Regions from separate parts of the Haloactinospora alba genome, predicted to be linked through region 1. Evidence: riboswitches for the same ligand, from Rfam matches in the RefSeq annotation. Region 1 holds a riboswitch; each other region holds the start of a gene.
What was found. A riboswitch is a leader RNA that binds a small molecule or an ion and turns the genes downstream of it on or off. The one in region 1 is predicted to bind thiamine pyrophosphate.

Region 1 (4,683 bases):
GAACCGGTACGCGTCCGGATCGGGTCCCCGGACGGGAACACCGTGACGGCCGGTGTATGGGTGCTGCGCGTGGGACGCGTTCCGCTGCTGCTGCTGGACACCTACGCCGAGGAGAACACCCCCGAGGCGCGTGAGGTGACCGACCGCCTCTACGGCGGGGACGCCGAGCACCGGCTTCGGCAGGAGCTACTGCTGGGTGTGGGCGGGATGCGCGCCGTGCGCGCCTACTGCGGGATCACCGGCCACCCCGAGCCCGACGTCTTCCACATGAACGAGGGACACGCTGGTTTCCTCGGGGTGGAACGCATCCGGGAGTACTGCGAGAGCGCGGGACTCACCTTCGACGAGGCGGTCGAGGCCGCACGCGCGGGCACCGTCTTCACGACCCACACGCCGGTCGCCGCCGGGATCGACCGCTTTCCCCGGCAGCTCGTGGAACGCTACTTCACCGCGGGCACACCGGCGGTCCGCGGCCTGCCGGCCGGGCAGGTACTCCGGCTCGGCGCCGAGGACCACGCCGGGGGCGACCCCGCCGTGTTCAACATGGCTCTCATGGGGATGCGCCTCGCGCAGCGCGTGAACGGTGTGAGCCGGTTGCACGGCGAGGTGAGCAGGGAGATGTTCCAGGGACTGTGGCCCGGCTTCAACGTCGCCGACGTCCCGATCACGTCCGTCACCAACGGGGTGCACGCCCGTAGCTGGGTGGCTCCGGAAGCCCAGCGGCTCGCCCAGCGCACCGTTCCCGACCCCGACGAGTTCACCCGCACCGAAGGGTGGCGGAAAGTGAGCTCCGCCAGTGACGCCGAGCTGTGGGAGATGCGCCGCGAGCTGCGTTCGCGTCTCGTCGCCGAGGCACGCGTCCGACTGGCGGAGTCCCAGCGTCACCGGGGAGTCGGTCCGACCGGCGGGGCCGATCCCCGGAACGCGCTCGACCCGGACATCCTCACCCTCGGGTTCGCGCGCCGCGTCCCGTCCTACAAACGGCTCACCCTCATGCTGCGTGACCCGCAGCGCCTCAAGGCGATCCTGACCCATCCGCGGTACCCGGTGCAGCTCGTCATAGCCGGCAAGGCCCACCCGAACGACGAGGACGGCAAACGGCTCATCCAGGAGATCGTCCGGTTCGCTGACGACCCCGAGGTGTCCCACCGGATCGTCTTCCTCCCGGGATACGACATGGACCTCGCCCGTTCGCTCGTGCAGGGCTGCGACGTCTGGCTGAACAACCCGCTGCGCCCGTTGGAGGCGTGCGGGACGTCGGGGATGAAGTCCGCGCTGAACGGGGGGCTCAACCTGTCGGTACGGGACGGGTGGTGGGAGGAACTGTTCGACGGTTCCAACGGCTGGGAGATCCCCACCGCCGAGGACGCGGCCGATCCCGACCAGCGGGACGCCAGGGAGGCCGAGGCGCTGTACGAACTGGTCGAACGGCAGGTGGCGCCGCTGTTCTACGAACGGGACGGGGACGGGTTGCCGCGCCGCTGGCTGGCGATGGTCAAGAACACGCTCGTGTCCCTCGGCCCGCGGGTCCTGGCCAGCCGTATGGTGCGCGACTACGTGACCCGTATCTACCAGGGGGCGGCCGAGTCCAGCCGCTGCTTGGCGGGATCCGACGGGAAGGGGGCCCGCGAGCTGGCCGCGTGGAAGCAGCGCGTGCGTCAGGCGTGGCCCAAGGTGCGTATCGAACGCGTGGAGCTTCTCCCCGAGAGTGCCGGGGCCGGAAGCGACGGGGGAGCGACGGTTCGGGCGACGGTGGACCTCGGTGAGCTCACCCCCCGGGAGGTCGCGCTCGATGTCGCGTCCGCTCCCGGGACCGGACGCGCCGACGCCGCATCCGGTCCGCTCGGGGGCGTGCTGAACGCGGTGGACGGTTCGGCGTCCCGTGCCCGCGTCCACTACACCGGAGTGGTCCCGTGGCCGGAGGCGGAGCTGGCCTCCTGCACGGTGCGGGCGCGTCCCGCGCACCCGCTCCTGTCCGGGCCCGCCGAGATGGGGTTGGAAACCGCCCGAGTCTGCGGGTGAGACCGGGGACGGGCGGCGTTCCGGAGCCGGGACCTGTTCGGTGGAGGCGTGCGCGTCGCCCGGTACCACCTGGCGGCGTTCCCGTCGGCCGACAGAGGGTCCCGCTCCGGACTCCCCCCGTCCCGCCAGCGCCCGACGGGCCGGGGGACTACGTGTGCGGGTCGGGGGGGGGGTGCCTTGACCCGGTCGCCCCCGAAGCACGCATAATAGAGACGGAACCGACAGGGGAGCGCTACGGCGCTGAGAGTGCGGAACGAACCCGCAGACCCTTAGCCACCTGACCTGGGTAATACCAGCGAAGGAAGTCGAGGACGAACGGCCGGGTGCGGTCGGTGCGCTTCCGGACGGCGCCGACCACGGGAACACGCCCGCACCACCCCGGCCGGCACTCTTTGGCCGGGCCCTCTCGTGTCGCGACGTGAAGACGCGAAGGGACACCTGTTGACCTCCACCCCGCCCGAACAGCCGACGTTCGACACCCCTCCCCGCGCCACCTGGCGCACCGTGGACCTCGTGGTGGCAGCCGTCGTGGGAGCCGCCGTCGGAGTGGTCTTCTGGTTCTGGGGAATGCTCTGGGCGGCCACCCAACCGCTGTTCGTCTTCTTCCCCCCGGCGCAGGCGGTCCTCTACGGCATCTGGCTGCTGCCCGGAGTCCTGGGGGGACTCATCATCCGGAAACCCGGGGCGGCGGTGCTGACCTCCACGGCCGCGGCCTTCGTCTCCATGGTTCTGGGCACCCAGTGGGGGGTGATGGTCATCCTGTCCGGCGTGCTGCAGGGGCTTTTCCCGGAAGCCGTCTTCGCGGCGCTCCGCTACCGCAGGTGGGGCACGGTCGCCGCCGTGGCGGCAGCCGTCGCCGCCGCTCTCGCCCCAGCCGTCATGGACAATCTCCGCTACTACCCCACCTGGCCGTTGACGTTCCAACTCGCCTTCGCCGGGATCGTCCTCCTCAGCTCCGCGGTGATAGCCGGCCTCGGCGGGCGCCTGCTGACCACGGCCCTGGCCAGGTCCGGCGCCCTCACCGCTTTCCCCTCCGGACGCGAGTGATGGGACACACGGGCGCCCGGGTCGAGCTCTCGAACTGGGGATGGAGGTACGCGGGACGCAACCGGTGGACGCTGTACGGCGTCGACCTCCGGATCGAACCAGGGGAGCGGGTGCTGCTTCTGGGAGCGTCCGGCTCGGGCAAGAGCACCCTGCTGCACGCCATGGCCGGACTCACCGGGCCGGACCGGGCCATAACCGGCGAACAGCGCGGAACACTGCGCGTCGACGGCAAACCCGCCGACGCGACACGCGGCACCACCGGCCTGGTAGGCCAGGACCCCGAGACGCAGCTCGTCATGGCGCGGTGCGGCGACGACGTGGCGTTCGGCCTGGAGAACCTGGAGACGGAGCCCGCGCGGATCTGGCCCCGGGTGCGTTCCACCCTGCGCGACATCGCCTTCGACCACGAGCTGGACCATCCCACCGCCGTGCTCTCCGGCGGGGAGAAACAGCGCCTCGCGGCCGCCGGGGTGCTCGCCATGAGCCCGCGGCTGCTACTGCTCGACGAACCCACCGCCAACCTGGACCACGACGGGGCCCGCCGTATGCGGGAACTGCTGGACACGCTGCTGGCGACCACCGAGGCGACCATGGTGCTCGTGGAACACCGCGTCTCCGACGTCCTCGAGCGTGTGCACCGTGTCGTGGTGGTGGAACCGGGCGGGGGAGTGCTGGCGGACGGTCCCCCCGAGGTGGTGTTCGACCGCCACGGTGACCGGTTGGCCGAGCACGGCGCCTGGGTGCCCGGGCGGGATCCCGAACCGCTCCTGACACCGGAACCCGGTGGGGAGGCCGTACTCGAGGCGACCGGATGCCGCGCCCGTACGCCGGCCGGGCTCGGACCCCACGCGGCCCGGCCACGCAGGGTGCTGGACGGCGCGGACGCGACCGTCAGCGCCGGGACGGCGACCGCCGTCACAGGGGAGAACGGTTCGGGGAAGTCGACCCTGTTGAGCCTCCTGGCCGGGCTGTCCCCGCCCGAGGCGGGAGCGGTCCGGCCGCGTGGCCCCCTGGCGCGGGTCAGCAGGCGCCCGCTGTCGCGGTGGCCGGCGCGACAGCTCGCCCGCCACGTCGGAACGGTGTTCCAGCACGCGGAGGACCAGTTCGTCACCGGGCGCGTCCACGACGAGCTGCGGTTCGCGCCCCGACGCGCCGGGTTGTCCGGGCGGGAAGCCGACCGTTGGGCGGCCGAGCTGCTGGAACGGTTGTGGCTGGCCCCACTGGCCGACGCCCACCCCTTCACCCTCTCCGGCGGGGAGAAACGGCGGCTGTCCGTGGCGACAGCGCTGAGCGCCGGCCCCGCCCACGCGCCGGACGTGCTGTTGCTGGACGAGCCCACGTTCGGCCAGGACACGCGCACGTGGCGCGAGCTGGTCGAGCTGCTCGACCGGTTGCGGGGGCAGGGACGGGCGATCGTCGTGGCCACCCACGACGAACTGCTGTTGTGCCGTTTCGCCGGTACCGAACTGCGTGTGCGCGACGGCGGGGTCACCGCGCTGGAGGCGCCGTCCCGCCCCGGGAGAGGGGACGGAGAGTGGTGAGAGCTTCCGTCTCCGGTTTCCGGAGCGGGCCGGAGGGGAGATCCGCGCCCGTGCGTCCACCGGCTGGGCGCCC
Region 2 (4,683 bases), 580 kb from region 1:
AACGGCGGACAGCCACCGGGTCCTGGGCGAGAGAGGCATGCATCACCTTGCACGCCAGCCGCCGGTCGAGGCGGGTGTCACGGGCCACGTAGACGGTGGCCATACCACCACCGGCGACGGTCGACTCTATGCGGTACCGGTGGTCGAGCGTCGAACCTATGAGGGGGTCCGCAGTTACCATCGAGATTTCCGGGGCGAAAGCCCTTGCCTACTCTCTGCTTCGGGGAAGTCTCCAGCCGCGTTCCTCGCGTCGCCGGACGGCCGGGCCCTGTTCGGTGGACGCCTGTCCCACCGTGCGGCGCTGGATGCGTCGCTCGTGACGAACGGCGTCCACCGAACACGGCCCCGGCACGAGGTCGCGCCACCCACGTGATTATAGGTGTGATCGCGCGTGCTCGATCTGGCCTGGACCAACCGCGACGCGTGCGCGGACCTCCGGGCGGCTCGTGCCGTCGGGGAGCCCACCCGTCCCGCGGGCTTTGCTTCCGCCCGTTCCTGTGACACATGCCGCCCCGGGGAGGAGGGGCCGCGTCCCGGCCGGGCACCGGGCGGAACAGCCCGGCCGCGCCACCCACGCGGAGGTGACCGCGCGCCTTCCCGGGACGTCTTGGCACGGCAACGGGATCGTGCCACTCGGACCTCAATCGGGGGCGGGGGAGGAGGCCTGGGCGTAACGGCGTACCGGTATCCGGCCGGCCTGGTAGGCACCCCGCCCCGCGCGGATCGCGTCCCGCATGGCCGCCGCCATCAGCGCGGGGTCGTGCGCACGGGTGATCGCGCTTGCCAACAGCACCGCGTCGCAGCCGAGCTCCATGGCCAGCGCCGCTTCGCTCGCGGTGCCGATTCCGGCGTCGACGATGACGGGCACCCCGGCCTGTTCCACGATGAGCTCGATGTTGTGCGGGTTACGGATGCCCATGCCCGAACCGATGGGGGCGCCCAGGGGCATGACCGCGGCGCAGCCGAGCTGCTCCAGCCGCCGGGCGAGAACGGGATCGTCGTTGGTGTAGGGCAGCACCGTGAACCCGTCGTCCACCAGCCTCTCCGCCGCCTCGAGGAGCTCTGCCGGATCCGGGAGCAGGGTTCGCTCGTCGGCCACCACCTCCAACTTGACCCAGTCCGTGCCCAGCGCCTCGCGGGAGAGGCGAGCGGTACGCAACGCGTCAGCGGCGGTGAAGCACCCCGCCGTGTTCGGCAACGGGCGTATCCCGTTGCGTTGCAGCACATCCCATACCGACCCCCGCGTCTCCGGGGAGACACGCCGCATCGCCACCGTGGTGAGTTCGGTCCCCGAAGCGCGGAGGGCCTCTTCCAGTACCTGTGGTGAGGGGGCGCCACCGGTTCCCGCGATGAGCCGGGAGGAAAAAGTGTGTCCGGCGAGAACGAGGGGGTCGCGGGGGAGTGCGGGGGCAGCCTGGCCGTTGTTCTCGGGCATGGTCAGCCTCCCTGCACGGGTGTCAGTACGTCCACGCGGTCGTTGTCGCTGAGTTCCGTGTGCTCCCACCGCGCTCGCGGGACCACCTCGTCGTTGACCGCCACAGCGACGCGGTGCGAAGTGTCGGTGACGGAGCGAACCGCCTCACCCACACTCGTGTGCGGTTGTACCTCGCGCTGCTCTCCGTTGATAACCACGTTCATCGTTCCTCCTCGCTCCCGGTGGGCAGACGGTCCGTGGCGAACGCGCGCGCATAATCGGGAAGTTCGCCACCGGCCAGGGCCTCGGCCATGGCATCCCCGGTAGCAGGAGTGAGGAGCACGCCGTGCCGATGGTGTCCGACTGCCAGATGCAGGCCGGGAGTGCGGGTCGGACCCAACAGGGGGGCATTGTCCGGGCTTCCCGGCCGCAAACCCACACATGTTTCGGTGATCTCCAGCTCACTGACGCCGGGGACGAGTTCGTGGGCATCCCGCAGGATCTCCCACACGCCGCCCACGGTCAGCCGGGTGTCATGGCCCATCTCCTCCTGGGTGGCGCCCAGCACGATCTCCCCGTTGGCGCGCGGAACGAGGTAGACGGGCGTTCCCTTGACGAGCCCTCGGACGGTACGGGTCACGACCGGTTCCTGGTCCTCGGGCGTCCGGAGCCGCAGAAGCTGGCCCTTGACCGGTCGCAGTTCCGGTAGGAGGCCGGGTGCCAGGCCGCTGATGGCGCCGGTCCACACACCGGCCGCCAGTACCACGTGGCGGCCGCGCACCTCGCCACCGGACTCCAGCCGCAGCCCCGCGGCCTGTCCCTGCGCGTACAGAACCTCGGTAACGCGGTCCCGCACGCCGACGGCACCATGCCGTTCCGCCGCTGTGCGCAGCGCTGCCATGAGCGCGCGTGGATCGACGGAATGGTCGTCCGGGGCGACGATCCCGCCCCGCACCGCCGGTGCCAGCATCGGCTCCAAGCGGCGGCACTCGCGAGCGGTGAGCCGTTCGGTCTTGATCCCCAGCCGGTTCTGCAACTCACCGAGGTCGGTGAGTTTTGCGAGGTCGTCAGTGTCGAATGCGACCTGCAGTGTGCCTTCGGTCCGGTACCCCGTCGGAGTGCCGCTCTCCTCCTCCAGCTCGGTGATGAACTCCGGGTAGCGGTTACGGGACAGGGTTCCGAAGCGCATCAGCGTTTCCTCGCCGAACGTGGCCTCTGACGCGGGAGTGAGCATTCCCGCCGCGACTGGGGAAGCGGCCTCGGAGATCTCAGGGGCGACGATGGTGACGTGCAAGCCGCGTTGTGCGGCCCGCCACGCGGTGACGAGGCCGATCACTCCCGCGCCGGCGATCACGACATCGGAGTCGTTCGTGTGCACAGCTGTTCCTCCCTCCCTTCGCCGGTATGACCCGGATCAGGTTTGCGGTCGGAGGCACGGCGCCTCCCTCTCAGCCGGTTCGGCTCCCGCGGGGTGTTCTCTCCCTGCGAGTCTAGGACCTCTGTCCGCAGCGCGGTGTTCCCCGCGGGAACCGGAGGTCGGGGCGGGGAACGGTTCGGACGCGTTACCCGGAGGTGTGTGCGATATTGGAGGGGTGACACGGAACGATCGCGATACGGACGCTCTTGTCGGGGAGTGGCTGCCCATCGGGGCGGCCGCGAAGAAGCTCAACGTCAGCCCCAACCGGATCAAGCAGTTCATCCGGGAGCACAAGCTTCTCGGGGTCCAGCGCGGAGGTGAGCTCGCGATCCCGGCGGCGTTCGTCGTGAACGGGAACATCCTCAAGGGGCTCCCCGGGACACTGACGCTCCTCTCCGACTGCGGCCTGACGACGGACGAGGCGCTGCGGTGGCTGTTCACCTCCGATGACTCGCTGCCCGGCTCTCCCATCGAGGCCCTCACCGAGGACCGCGGAACCGAGGTGCGCCGCCGGGCCCAGGCGCTGGTGTAAAGCCGGTCCGGATCCCGAACCCGGGGCCGCGCGGCCGTCGGCTCCGTCGACGTGGCGGGCGTGCGCCGGAAGTTATCCTGGCGGCGTGAATCACAGTCTTCTGAGACAGCGCCTGAACGACGCCCGACTTTACCTGTGCACCGACGCCAGAACGGAGCGGGGCGACCTCGCCGAGTTCCTCGACGCGGCGTTGTCCGGGGGCGTCGACATCGTCCAGTTGCGCGACAAGGGGCTGGAATCCCGTCAGGAACTGCGGTACCTGGAGACGGTGCGTGCCGCCTGCGAGCGCCACGGTGCTCTGATGGCCGTCAACGACCGCGCCGACATCGCCTGTGCCGCTGGAGCTGACGTCCTGCACCTGGGGCAGAACGACCTTCCGGTCCCCGAGGCCCGTTCGATCATAGGGGAGACTCCTCTGGTGGGCCGTTCCAACAATCGGGCCGACCTCGCCGCCGCCTCTGCCCAGCAGGAGGGCGTCGACTATTTCTGTGTCGGCCCCGCATGGGAGACGCCGACCAAGCCGGGCCGTCCCGCGGCTGGGCTGTCCCTCGTCGCCGAGGCCGCCGCTCTGGGAAGTTCCCGTCCGTGGTTCGCCATCGGTGGGATAGACCTGGAGAACCTCGGTGAGGTGCTGTCCGCCGGAGCCAACCGGGTGGTGGTCGTGCGTGCGATCACGAACGCCGAGGACCCGGCGGCGGCCGCTGCCGAGTTCCAACGGAGGCTGTCCCGGGACACGGCCCCATCAACAGCACCCGACAGCCGTTCCTAACACCGTTAGGTAACGATTGCCGGGAGGATTCTGTACGCGGCGCGCTTCCGCCTCTAGCGTCGGGTGATAGATGTCACGGACAACCCACGAGGGGCGAGGCTCATGCGTAGCACAATGCAGGATGCACCGTTGTTCATCGCTGATCTGGTTGATTACGGAACCACCGTGCACAGCGACGCTCAGGTCACGACATGGACCGGTGACGGGCCACGCCGGAGCAGCCTGGGCGAGGTGGGCCGCCGTACAGCCCAGCTCGCCCACGCGCTGCGCGGGCTGGGGGTCACGGGCGACCAGCGTGTGGCCACGTTCCAGTGGAACAACCAGGAACACCTGGAGGCCTACCTCGCCGTCCCCGCGATGGGCGCGGTGCTGCACACCCTGAACATCAGGCTGCACGGCGAGCAGATCACCTACATCGCGGACCACGCCGAGGACCACGTGGTCATCGTCGACGCCGCGCTGCTTCCGCTGTTCGCGCCGATCCTGCCGCGTATGGCCACGGTCCGGCACGTCATCGTTGCCGGGGGAGATCCCGGTGAACTCAACGTCGA
Region 3 (4,683 bases), 150 kb from region 1:
CCGCCTGTGTCCCCGGCCGTGCCGTCACGGCACCGGACGCGCCGTTCGCGGCGAACAGCGTCCACCGGACAGGAGCCAGTTATCGCTGGTCACGTATGCATCATGTGTTCCAGACGAAACTCGCATGTGGAAGAAAAGTGATGTAAGCGTGACAAGTCGGTGCAAATCTGGCTGTGCGCTATCCCTGGTTTACAGCTACGGTGCGCGCAGCCGCCATCGGGCCGGAGCCGCTACGAGCGGGCACCGGAACAGCGGCACCATCCCCTGCATCCGATCGATAGGGAGCCCGGTTCATGGAACAACTCCAGGACATGCTGGATCTGATATCCGAGATCGTTTGGGGACCGTTCGTCCTCATCCCACTGCTGCTGCTGACCGGGTTGTTCCTCACCATCCGGCTGCGGCTGCTGCAGTTCCACAAGCTGTTCCACGCTCTGTGGCTCGCCCTGATCCGGCGTAAGGAGCCGGAAGGCACCGAAGGCGACATCTCGCACTACCAGGCGCTGAGCACCGCGCTCGCCGCCACGGTGGGCGTGGGCAACATCGCCGGTGCCGGACTCGCGATCGGCCTCGGCGGGCCCGGTGCGCTGTTCTGGATGTGGGTGACCGGTCTGGTCGGTATGGCCACCAAGTACAGCGAGGCACTGCTGGGTGTGAAGTACCGGCGCAAGGACAGCGTCGGCCAGCAGAGCGGCGGGCCGATGTTCTACCTCCGCAACGGTCTGCCCGGCGGACTCGGCATGGTGCTGGGCGGGCTCTTCGCCCTGTTCGGTGCCATCGCCGCGTTCGGTATCGGCAACGGGACCCAGGCGAACACCGTGTCCCAACAGCTGGAGAGCGTCTGGAACGTGCCGACGTGGCTGGTCGGGATCGTGCTCGTGGTCTTGGCCGGCGCGGTGATCATCGGCGGGATCAAGAGCATCGGCCGGGTCGCCTCGGCCATCGTCCCGATCATGGTCCTGCTGTACATCGTCATCGCCCTGACCGTGCTGCTGGTGCACGTCGGCGACATTCCCGCCGCGCTGGCACTGGTCGTCACCGACGCGTTCACCGGAACGGCGGCCACCGGCGGGTTCGCGGGTGCGACCGTGCTCGCCGTGATGCAGTGGGGTGTCGCCCGCGGTATCTTCTCCAACGAGTCGGGCCTGGGCACCGGCGCGATCGCCGCGGCTGCGGCGAAGACGGACCAGCCCGTGCGCCAGGCGATGGTCTCCATGACCCAGACCTTCATCGACACCATCGTGGTGGTGACCATGACCTGCCTGGTCATCATCGTCACCGGCGTGTGGAAGGTGGAGGAAGCCGCGGACGGCTCGCTGCTGACCTCGCAGGCGCTGAACGAGGGGCTGTCCACGATCTCCCCCGCCCTGGGGTCGATGGGGGCTTACGCCATCGCCATCGCGGTCGTGGTGTTCGCCTTCACCACCATCCTCGGCTGGTCGTACTACGGCGAGCGGTGCATCGACTTCCTCGCCGGGCACAAGGGTGTCCTGGTGTACCGGGTCGTGTTCGTGGCGGTCATCTACGTGGGCGCCACCGTGTCCCTGGAGCTCATCTGGATCTTCAGCGACATCGCCAACGGGCTGATGGCACTGCCCAACCTGCTCGGTCTGCTACTGCTGTCCCCCGTGGTGGTCGCGGAGTCGAAGAGGTACTTCGCCAACCCCAACTGGCGCGACCCCGACGCGTCCGTTCCCGACGTGCGGGAGTGAGCCGCGCGCCTACCTCCGGTCCGGGTGCGGGAGAGGCCTCTCGCACCCGGACCCCGTCCGACGGGGTTGTTCGTTACGAACGGTGCCCGCCGTCCCGGGACGGTTCTCCCCACCAGGAGAAGAAATGGTGCAACGGTCCGCGACCGTTGCCGACCTCCAACGTGTCGGCCTGTTCCAGGGCCGCGGTGAGGTACGTCTTCGCTTCGGAGACCGCCGTCGGGAAGTCCCCGCGTTGCGGTCGCAGCGCCGCGACCGCCGAGGAGAGGGTGCAGCCGGTGCCGTGCGTGTTGCGGGTCGCGACCCGGCGGGCCGAGAACACCTCGGGCTCGGAGGCCGCGGTCACCAGCACGTCCACGCTGCGGGCCTCCGCCTGGCCGGAGTCGGCCACGCCGTCTCCGGAGGCGAGGTGCCCCCCCTTGAGCAGGACGCGGGACGCGCCCATCGCGCGGAGGCGCTCCGCCTGCTCCGCCATACCGTCGATGTCGCGCGCCTCCCCGGAACCGAGCAGATCAGCCGCCTCGGGCAGGTTCGGGGTCAGCAGGTCGGCGCGTGGCAGCAGCTCGGTGCGCAGCGCCTCGGTGGCGGAGTCCGCCAGTAGCCGGTCACCGCTCTTCGCGACCATCACCGGGTCCAGCACCACGTTTCCCAGCCCGTAGCGGTCGATCGCGGAGGCAACCACTCCCACGATCTCGGCACTGGCCAGCATCCCGATCTTGACGGCGTCCACCCGGACGTCGGAGAGGAGGGTGTCGAGCTGCTCGCCGACGAAACGCGCGGGCACCTCGTGCACCCCGGTGACACCGGTGGTGGACTGGGCCGTGAGCGCCGTCAGCACGCTCATGCCGTACCCGCCGAGAGCGGAGAACGTCTTCAGGTCCGCCTGGACACCGGCACCGCCGCTCGGATCGCTTCCCGCGACCGACAGGATGTTGTAACTACGCAATGGCGTTCCTTCGCTAGTTCGAGCTAGATCAGGTTCGACGGGTGTGCTCTCAGCCGGCCGGAACCGGCACCCCGCGCCGTCGATGCATCCGGTTGTGTGTGCTCCTGGTTCTGAGCGCCCGCCAAACGGGCACTAGACGCGCCCGGCCCCCTCGGGAGCGCCGCTGTCGTCCGCCGCGGCGCCGTCGTCTCCTCCGGCCCTGCGAGCGATCAGCAGCACCGCGGCCACGGTGACGAAGCCCACCACCATGAGTGCCACCGTGACCGCAACGTCCCCGGCGGGGGCGTGCAGCGCGCGGTCCTCATCCTGCCAGGGCCACAGCGCGCGCAGCGACCCGGCCAGGATCCCGGTCATCACCACCAGCGTGACGCGGTGCTGGTGCTCCAGCAGCCACTGGAGCAGTTTCACGAAGAAGGCCAGGCCGAAGACCGCCCCGACCGCGAACACCCCCAGGTAACCGAAGTCACGCGCGCTGACGGCGTCCATGGTCGCCGTGTACAACCCGAAGGTCAGCAGGAGGAACGATCCGGACATGCCGGGCAGGACCAGTGCGCAGATCGCCACCGCTGCGGCTCCGAACACGATCACCGGGTTCGGAGTGACCTCCGAGGGCGGAAGGCCGGTCAGTACGAACGCCCCGGCCGCCACGGCCAGCGCGAGCAGGTAGTGCCCCGCGGACCACGCCCTGCCGGAACCGGAGTAGGGGACCCACAGCGACGCGAGGACGAGACCGAAGAAGAGCGCGTACGAACGCTGCTGGTGCTCCTCGACCAGCGGAGCGAGGAAGGTGGCCCCCAGGAGGGCCGCCGCGAGCATACCGACCAGTACCGCCAGCACCAGCCCCCACTCGGCTCTGCGGAACTCGGCACTGGCGCGGCTGCCGCCGCGTCCTTGCGGCAGGTCCGTCGCGGCCAGCTTGACACCGCTGAGCACGTGTCCGGCCGAGGTGATGAGCCGCTCGTAGATGCCGACGATCAGGGCGATCGTGCCGCCGCTGACCCCCGGTACGACCTCACTGGTGCCGATGAGCGCGCCACGTAGCACGTTGAGCAGGGGGGATCCGATTGAGTTGGCCATGGTTCGTTTCGTTTCCGGGGAACAGACGGAGAGACAGGACGGCGCCCCATCCGGGTTCACGGCCCCGAGGATGGCGTGTCCGTGAGTGTAGGGTACGTGCTCGGCCCGCGGGGCTGGGCGTTCGCGCGTTCGGCCGGGCGGTGGCACGTCAGCGGCGCTCCGGCCAAAGACGCCGCCCAGCGGTTCCGCGCGGGGCGCGGAGTTCTCGTTACCCGGCGCCGCCCACCACGCTGGCCGCCCAACGGTAGTCCTGTTTGCCCACCGCTGTCCGCTGTACGTGCGCCACGACATGGAACGCCCGGGGAACCTTGAAGCCGGCGAGCTGCCGGCGGCAGTGCCGGCGCAGCTCGTCAGGGGCGGGGGAGGCGCCGGCTGAGGGGGATATGACGGCGGCGACGCGTTGCCCGAGGCTCTCGTCGGGAGCGGCGACCACGATGGCGTCCCCGACCTCCGGGTGCGCGGTGAGCACCGACTCCACCTCCTCGGGATAGACCTTCTCGCCACCGGTGTTGATGACCGCCGAACCGCGCCCCAGCAACACGATCGTGCCGTCCTCGGAGACCATGCCGAGGTCGCCCGACATCACCCAGCGCCGTCCTTCCCCGTCGACGGGGAAGGTGCGGGCGCTGGCCTCCGGGTCGTTGTAGTAGCCGGCGGGGATACGGCCGCTGCGCGCGATCCGTCCGACCTGCTGCGATCCGGGAGGCAACGGACGCATCCCGTCGTCCAGCACGGCGACGCTCGCTCCCATGGTGAAGCTGCGGGTGCCACCCTCGGTCTCGGCGGCGCCGCACACGCCGGTCTCCGAACCGCCGTAGCTGTCCGTGAGGGTGATCCCCGGACGCCATCGGAACCACAGCTCGCGCACGGCGGGCGTGAGCGGGGTGCCGCCCGAGGTCACGGTGTCCAGGGAGGGGCAGAGCCGGGGCTGTGTGAGGAGCTGCTGGGCCA

Region 2: linked by a shared signal. The riboswitch ahead of thiO (glycine oxidase ThiO) and the one ahead of FHX37_RS03590 (ECF transporter S component) in region 1 are both predicted to bind thiamine pyrophosphate.
Region 3: linked by a shared signal. The riboswitch ahead of thiD (bifunctional hydroxymethylpyrimidine kinase/phosphomethylpyrimidine kinase) and the one ahead of FHX37_RS03590 (ECF transporter S component) in region 1 are both predicted to bind thiamine pyrophosphate.

Annotation. Positions count from the first base shown of each region.
Region 1 covers NZ_VFQC01000001.1:747,644-752,326, forward strand. The annotation lists gene glgP (alpha-glucan family phosphorylase) at 1-2,022, shown strand, start outside; TPP riboswitch at 2,236-2,343, shown strand; gene FHX37_RS03590 (ECF transporter S component) at 2,464-3,069, shown strand; gene FHX37_RS03595 (ABC transporter ATP-binding protein) at 3,069-4,610, shown strand; gene FHX37_RS03600 (energy-coupling factor transporter transmembrane component T family protein) at 4,661-4,683, shown strand, end outside.
Region 2 covers NZ_VFQC01000001.1:1,331,324-1,336,006, forward strand. The annotation lists gene pknB (Stk1 family PASTA domain-containing Ser/Thr kinase) at 1-187, opposite strand, end outside; gene FHX37_RS06055 (thiazole synthase) at 641-1,435, opposite strand; gene thiS (sulfur carrier protein ThiS) at 1,438-1,638, opposite strand; gene thiO (glycine oxidase ThiO) at 1,635-2,792, opposite strand; TPP riboswitch at 2,789-2,892, opposite strand; gene FHX37_RS06070 (Rv2175c family DNA-binding protein) at 3,007-3,363, shown strand; gene thiE (thiamine phosphate synthase) at 3,464-4,132, shown strand; gene FHX37_RS06080 (long-chain fatty acid--CoA ligase) at 4,235-4,683, shown strand, end outside.
Region 3 covers NZ_VFQC01000001.1:893,086-897,768, forward strand. The annotation lists gene FHX37_RS04160 (alanine/glycine:cation symporter family protein) at 294-1,712, shown strand; gene thiD (bifunctional hydroxymethylpyrimidine kinase/phosphomethylpyrimidine kinase) at 1,786-2,655, opposite strand; TPP riboswitch at 2,644-2,739, opposite strand; gene FHX37_RS04170 (DUF368 domain-containing protein) at 2,788-3,732, opposite strand; gene FHX37_RS04175 (AMP-binding protein) at 3,941-4,683, opposite strand, start outside.